DNA from 3 places in the Rhizobium sp. C104 genome. Region 3 is predicted to be linked to each of the others. Evidence: riboswitches for the same ligand, from Rfam matches in the RefSeq annotation. Region 3 holds a riboswitch; each other region holds the start of a gene.

Region 1 (2,257 bases), 1.5 Mb from region 3:
GATGTGGCGCTGGAGACGGCCGATGCCGCCGTGCTGCACGGGCGCGTCGGCGACGTGGCGCGGATGATCGAACTGTCCAAACGGACGATGCGCAACATCCTGCAGAATATCAGCATCGCGCTCGGGCTGAAGGCGGTGTTCCTGGTGACGACGATTGCCGGCATCACCGGGCTCTGGCCGGCGATTCTCGCCGATACCGGTGCGACCGTGCTGGTGACGATCAACGCGCTGAGGCTGTTGCGGGTCGAGGGATAAACTCTCTTCGCAGCGACGATGCGGGCTGATCCGGAATCGACAATCGTAGAGCCGGCTATAGGCCGGCTCTCTTCGTTTCGGCCTTCTCGACAGCCTCTTTTCGTTAAGCCTTCGTTAGCCATGTTTTTCACAGGAACGTAGCGATTTCAAACCTGTCGTAACGCAATGCACAAACCATCCGTTGACGTGATTTCGGATTCGCGTACTATATCTAGTGTTCAAGGTTCCTTCGATTCGTGTCGGATCGCGGGCTAAGACGGGAATACGGTGCGTTTCGCCATGACGGCGCAGCAAGGCCGGAGCTGCCCCCGCAACTGTAAGCGGCGAGCAACTGTCCGATTTCAGGTCACTGAGGCATGATGCCTCGGGAAGGCTGGGGCAGGGTGCTTCGACCCGCAAGCCAGGAGACCTGCCTTGAACTAGATGTCCACGGGCGGGGTGTCCGGAAGGTCGCGTGAATGACAGCGGAATGATTCGCGCCTGTTACGCTGCCCCGAACGTCCGCATGAGCACTTCGGGGTTGAAGTCATGTCCAGAATATCAAGGCCGCCGCCCGCGCAAATCCCGAGAGGGATCGTATCAGGCGTTTAAACGCCGACTTTGCCAGATCACCAAATGTTGCCCCGGACGCTGCAAGGCGCCCGATCCCAGTCTTGCGTCCTGAATTCTTTGACATCACGAGGAACATGATGAGCGTTACCGTCTACAGCAAACCCGCCTGCGTCCAGTGCACCGCCACCTATCGCGCCCTCGACCGGCTGGGCGTCGATTACGACATCGTCGATATCTCGCAGGATACCGAAGCGCTCGATCGTGTCCGCAGCCTCGGCTACATGCAGGCGCCGGTCGTGATCGCCGGCGAGCGGCATTGGGCGGGTTTCCGCCCCGATATGATCAGCGCGCTCTCCTGACCCGAGGAAAAAGGCGATGGGGCTGATCGTTTATTATTCCAGCCGCTCCGAGAATACCCATCGCTTCGTCGCCAGGCTCGGACTGCGCGCGGCGCGCATTCCGGCTGGCGGCGCAGAGGCGTTCCCTATCCGCGAACCCTTCGTTCTCATTGTGCCGACCTACAGCGGCGACGGTGGCAAGGGTGCCGTTCCCAAGCAGGTGATCCGTTTCTTGAACGATGCGGAAAACCGAGGACATATCCGCGGCGTGATTGCCGCGGGCAACAGCAATTTCGGCGAGACATACGGGCTCGCCGGCGACGTGATCTCGCAAAAATGCCAGGTGCCTTACCTCTACAGGTTCGAGCTCATGGGCACGGCCGAGGATGTCGCCAACGTCAAACACGGAATGGAACAATTTTGGACACGGGAACAACTCTGACGCGGGATGCGGGCGCAAAACCGCATAACACTTTTGCTCATCCCGCCGGCGAACGCCCTTTGAAAGCGGCGGAGACGCTCGACTATCACGCGCTGAACGCGATGCTGAACCTCTATGACGACGAGGGGAAGATCCAGCTCGACAAGGACCGCATGGCGGCGAAGCAGTATTTTCTGCAGCATGTGAACCAGAACACCGTGTTCTTTCACAATCTGAGGGAAAAGCTCGATTACCTCGTCACCGAGGGTTATTACGAGCAGGAGGTTCTCGACCAGTATTCCTTCAATTTCGTCCGCGACCTGTTCGATCAGGCCTATGCGAGGAAATTCCGTTTTCCGACCTTCCTCGGCGCCTTCAAATATTACACCAGCTATACGCTGAAGACCTTCGACGGAAAGCGCTATCTCGAGCGCTACGAGGACCGCATCTGCATGGTGGCGCTGACCTTGGCGCGGGGTGACGAGGCCCTTGCCCGCGACATGGTCGACGAGATCATTTCCGGCCGTTTCCAGCCGGCAACGCCGACCTTCCTCAATGCCGGCAAGAAGCAGCGTGGCGAACTTGTCTCCTGCTTCCTGCTGCGCGTCGAGGACAATATGGAATCGATCGGCCGCTCGATCAATTCGGCGCTGCAGCTGTCGAAGCGCGGCGGCGGCGTGGCTCTGTCGCT
Region 2 (2,257 bases), 140 kb from region 3:
AGAGCAACAGGCCGAGCAGGATGCCGCCGATGATCGGGGCGGTGAGCAGCAGCAGCTTGTCGTCGATCACCGACGAGCTCAACCTTTCGCTGTCGGCGATACCGAAGACCAACTGATGCAGTTCATTGGACACGAAGCTCATGCCGGTCACGGCAAGACCGGAGGCAATGCCGACGACAGCGCCCGCCAGAGACAGACCGACTTCGCTGCGGCGGGTCAGCGCCCGCAGCCGCCCCGGATCGAAGAAAACACGCAGCGCTCGGAACCGGCGCCGATCCAATTTCATAAGCATGGCAAGACAACTAGGCAGGAAGAGGCCCGGTCAAGGGCGATGGCGCAGTCCGCTTGCAGCGCAATTGCGGCGAAAAGCCGGCGGGCGCGTCAAATATTTATGACGTAAGCCTCTGATAAATGACGATATTCCTGGTCGAGTAAGTCGTGTTTGGATGAGCGTGCCTGCCTTGCCGCCCACGGCCGACCGCCAAGGCCGGTTGACTTCACTCCTGAGCTTGCCTAACCATCCCTCAACGGATGGTCGCCAGACCATCCCACGCGGATGGTCATCTGGCCATCCTCGGATATAACGGATGGTTCCGGATCGGCGTTACGCCTTCCGGATGAAAAGGGAATGTGACGGGGCGGACCCACACCGGGCGCCTTCATCACAGCCGACCCCGCGACTGTAGAGCGGTCAGGGTCTTCCATCCGGCATCGAGCCCTTCCTGCCCGCTTGCAATCATGCAGGCGGGCGTGACGGGCGACATGCCGGAAAAGCCACTGGACATGCATGGTGATCAACCGGGGTCGGACGCCTCTATTTCTACGAATCGTCCACCTCTTCACCAATGCAGCCGGGAAGGCGAGGCAGATCCGCTGGCACGATCAGGGGCGACCGGTTTCCGGTCCGCCCCGATCGCGGCCGACAACCGCGAGCCAGGAGACCTGCCATTCGTGCCGGGCGAAAAGCCCAATCCTGGGCAAGAGACCCGCTGCCAGCACGGAGGTTGTTTTGGCTGAACGATTGAATTCGGCGTTGCCTCGTGGGGTACTGGAGCGCATTTCCCTCTCCTCCCTCATTCCTGTGCCCGTCACAGGAATCCAGTGCGACCAAGTCCTTGGGCGCGAGAGACTTACTTCCCGAATGAGAGTCATTCACGGCGCGGACGCGCCGTGCCTGGATTCCTGTGACAGGCACAGGAATGAGGGAGCGTGGTGGGGTGTCGCATTCTCCCAGCAGGCCGTCTGCGCATGACGACCGCTCTCTCCAATGCCATTTTCATCCTCGGCGGCGCACGCTCCGGCAAATCCCGGTTTGCCGAAAACCTCGTCGTTGCAACCGGCCTCGATCGTCACTACGTCGCGACCGGCCGGGCGTGGGACGAGGAGATGCAGTCGCGGATTGCCCAGCACAGAGCCGATCGCGGCCCGTCATGGACGACGCATGAGGAACCGCTCCATCTCGTCGGCAGGCTCGCCGCCATCGACGGCGAGGGCCGGGTCGTGCTGATCGACTGCCTGACGCTCTGGGTCACCAATCTGATGATGGAGGAGCGCGATATGGCGGCGGATTTTTTGGCGCTCGCCGATTATTTGCCGCGGGCAAAGGCGCGGCTCGTTTTCGTGTCAAACGAGATCGGCCTCGGCATCGTGCCGGACAATCGCATGGCGCGGGATTTTCGCGATCATGCCGGCCGTCTCCACCAGCTGATCGCGGCAAAGGCCGCCGAAGTCTATTCATCGCGGCAGGCCTGCCGCTGAAAATGAAGGGTTAAATCCATGAATCAACAGAAGATTCCCGCAACCGTCATCACCGGTTTCCTCGGCGCCGGCAAGACGACGATGATCCGCAACCTGCTTACCAATGCCGGCGGTAAAAAGATCGCGCTGATCATCAATGAATTCGGCGATCTCGGTGTCGACGGCGAGGTGCTGAAGGGCTGCGGTGCGGAGAACTGCAGCGAGGACGACATCATCGAACTGACTAATGGCTGCATCTGCTGCACCGTCGCCGACGATTTCATTCCGACGATGACGAAGCTCTTGGAACGTGAGCAGCGGCCCGACCATATCGTCATTGAAACCTCGGGCCTCGCTCTGCCGCAGCCGCTGGTCGCCGCCTTCAACTGGCCTGACATTCGCACCCAGGTGACCGTCGACGGCGTCATCACGGTGGTCGACAGTGCGGCTGTTGCCGCCGGCCGGTTCGCCGACGACCACGATGCCGTCGAGGCGGCGCGCAGCGAGGATGAATCGCTCG
Region 3 (2,257 bases):
ATCGGGACATTGATCCAGAAGATCCAGTGCCAGGTGAGATAGGTGGTGAGGAAACCACCGATCGGCGGCCCCATGATCGGGCCGATCAGCGCGGGGATGGTCAGCCAGGCCATGGCATCGACGAGTTCGTGGCGCGGCGTTCCCCGGACCAGCAGCAGACGGCTGACCGGCGTCATCATCGAGCCGCCGGCGCCCTGGATCAGCCGCGCGACGACGAAGGCCGCAATCGAATTGGAAAAGGCGCAGGCGACTGAGCCGATCATGAAGACGAAGATCGCCATACGGAAGATGTTGCGCGCGCCGAAACGATCCGACATCCAGCCGCTGATCGGGATGAAGATCGCCAATGCCACGAGATAGCTGGTGACGGCAAGCTTCAGCGCGATCGGCGAGGTGCCGAGATCGGCTGCGATCGCCGGCAGGCTGGTGGCGATGACGGTCGAATCCATCTGTTCCATGAACAGGGCGACCGCAAGGATCATGGGTGTCAGGCGGGGCACGGGCAACTGGGTGCAAAGAGGAAAATTGCGGCGCCACAGGCGTCGGTTAGGATCTGTTCGGTTCTACGGCAGCGATGCACACCTGTCCACGCGATCGATGTCACATACGGGTGAATGCGGCATGAGGCCGCTTGCCGCAGGGCCGGTTTGCTGAAATAGATGCGCCGTCAGGTGCCCGCTTTTCAAGCGGGAGAATCGGGAATTCGGTGCGAGACCGAAACGTGCCCAACGCTGTAAGGCCGACGTTTGCCGCTTTATCATGCCACTGGCTTTCGCCGGGAAGGCTGCGGCAGACGGATGACGCCAAGTCAGAAGACCGGCCTGGCAAGATAGACCCAACCCGCGCGGACGGCGGGCGGTTGCGTTGTTGGGGATTTGACGATGCGACCCTTTGATGAGGATGCCCTGTCCGTGGCGTCCGGTTTTTCCTTGGCCGAACGCGAGGCCGTCTATCACGCGATCATGACGCGGCGCGACGTTCGCAGCCAGTTCCTGCCCGAGCCCTTGCCCGACGACGTGGTGGAACGGCTGCTGACCGCCGCGCACCACGCACCCTCCGTCGGCTTCATGCAGCCGTGGAATTTCATTCTGGTGAGAAGTCCAACGGTGCGAGCGCGCATCCGCGATGCCTTTGCCAAGGCCAACGAGGAAGCGGCATTGATGTTTGAGGGCGAGCGGCGGCAGGTCTATCGCTCCCTCAAGCTGGAAGGCATCGTGGAGGCGCCGCTCGGTATCTGCGTAACCTGCGATCCCACCCGCAGCGGCAGCGTGGTGCTGGGGCGCACGCACAATCCGCGAATGGACAGCTATTCGACAGTCTGCGCCATCCAGAATCTCTGGCTGGCGGCCCGCGCCGAAGGGATCGGCATTGGCTGGGTCAGCATCTTTCACGAAGCCGACCTGAAGACCATTCTCGGCATCCCCGAGCATATCGAAGCGGTTGCCTGGCTCTGCGCCGGTTTCGTCGACCGGCTCTACGACCAGCCGGAACTCTCGGTCAAAGGCTGGCGGCAGCGGCTACCGCTTGAGGAACTCGTCTTCCACGATGGCTGGGGAAGGAACGAGAGGTAGCGATCACTGCTGCTGCGGCTGCGGGCCAGGTGCGGCAGGATTGGCAAGGTCGATCGAGCCCTGGTCGCCGGCGAGGAATTGCGGGCCGACCTGGCGGACCTTGTTCTGCGTGGGGTCGTAGGGACGCTCTGGAACCGATGGCTGCGGCGCGGCGGCGGCCGCTGTATCCTTCGCCGGCGGATTGGTGCGGATGGTGGTGATCGAGCCCTGTGGCGGCGGCTGGCTTATCGCCTGCTTGCCGCGCATCTCGTCGTAATAGGCGGTGAGATTGCAGGCACAGGCGTTTTTCTCGCCGGGCGCGCGGCTTTTGTAAGCGAAGGCGTTCTTCATGGCGCTGTAGGGCGTGCCGGTTGCGACCGAGATCATGTTCGAGGCTTCCGTGCTCGTCACGTCGCGATAGAAAAGCTGGGTTTCGATGCCGGGGCACATCTTGGCGCAGGTCTGGGCGTCGCGGCCGAAATCGACCGAGGTGGTGTTTGAACTGATCGGGAAGAAGCCGCCGTCACAGCTGCGCACGCAGATGGTGCTGACCGGCGACAGCATATCGGCCCGCGGCAGGCCGTAGCGCGGATCGGCCTCTTTGCCGCCGAGCGGAATGAAAGTGTCCGAACGCATCGCCTGCTCCTCGACGCTCGGGGCAGGGTCGTTGGCATTGCGCTCGGAAGGCGCATAGAAGTTCTCGCTGT

Evidence for each region. A riboswitch is a leader RNA that binds a small molecule or an ion and turns the genes downstream of it on or off. The one in region 3 is predicted to bind cobalamin.
Region 1: another riboswitch for cobalamin. It lies ahead of nrdH (glutaredoxin-like protein NrdH); the one in region 3 lies ahead of bluB (5,6-dimethylbenzimidazole synthase).
Region 2: another riboswitch for cobalamin. It lies ahead of cobU (bifunctional adenosylcobinamide kinase/adenosylcobinamide-phosphate guanylyltransferase); the one in region 3 lies ahead of bluB (5,6-dimethylbenzimidazole synthase).

The regions. Positions count from the first base shown of each region.
Region 1 covers NZ_CP092348.1:4,160,583-4,162,839, forward strand. The annotation lists gene MF410_RS21610 (heavy metal translocating P-type ATPase) at 1-255, shown strand, start outside; cobalamin riboswitch at 460-687, shown strand; gene nrdH (glutaredoxin-like protein NrdH) at 945-1,166, shown strand; gene nrdI (class Ib ribonucleoside-diphosphate reductase assembly flavoprotein NrdI) at 1,183-1,587, shown strand; gene nrdE (class 1b ribonucleoside-diphosphate reductase subunit alpha) at 1,566-2,257, shown strand, end outside.
Region 2 covers NZ_CP092348.1:1,006,859-1,009,115, forward strand. The annotation lists gene MF410_RS06150 (chloride channel protein) at 1-292, opposite strand, end outside; cobalamin riboswitch at 572-965, shown strand; partial or broken gene cobU (bifunctional adenosylcobinamide kinase/adenosylcobinamide-phosphate guanylyltransferase) at 1,249-1,772, shown strand; gene cobW (cobalamin biosynthesis protein CobW) at 1,777-2,257, shown strand, end outside.
Region 3 covers NZ_CP092348.1:1,151,374-1,153,630, forward strand. The annotation lists gene MF410_RS06860 (MFS transporter) at 1-482, opposite strand, end outside; cobalamin riboswitch at 653-840, shown strand; gene bluB (5,6-dimethylbenzimidazole synthase) at 882-1,571, shown strand; gene MF410_RS06870 (DUF2865 domain-containing protein) at 1,575-2,257, opposite strand, start outside.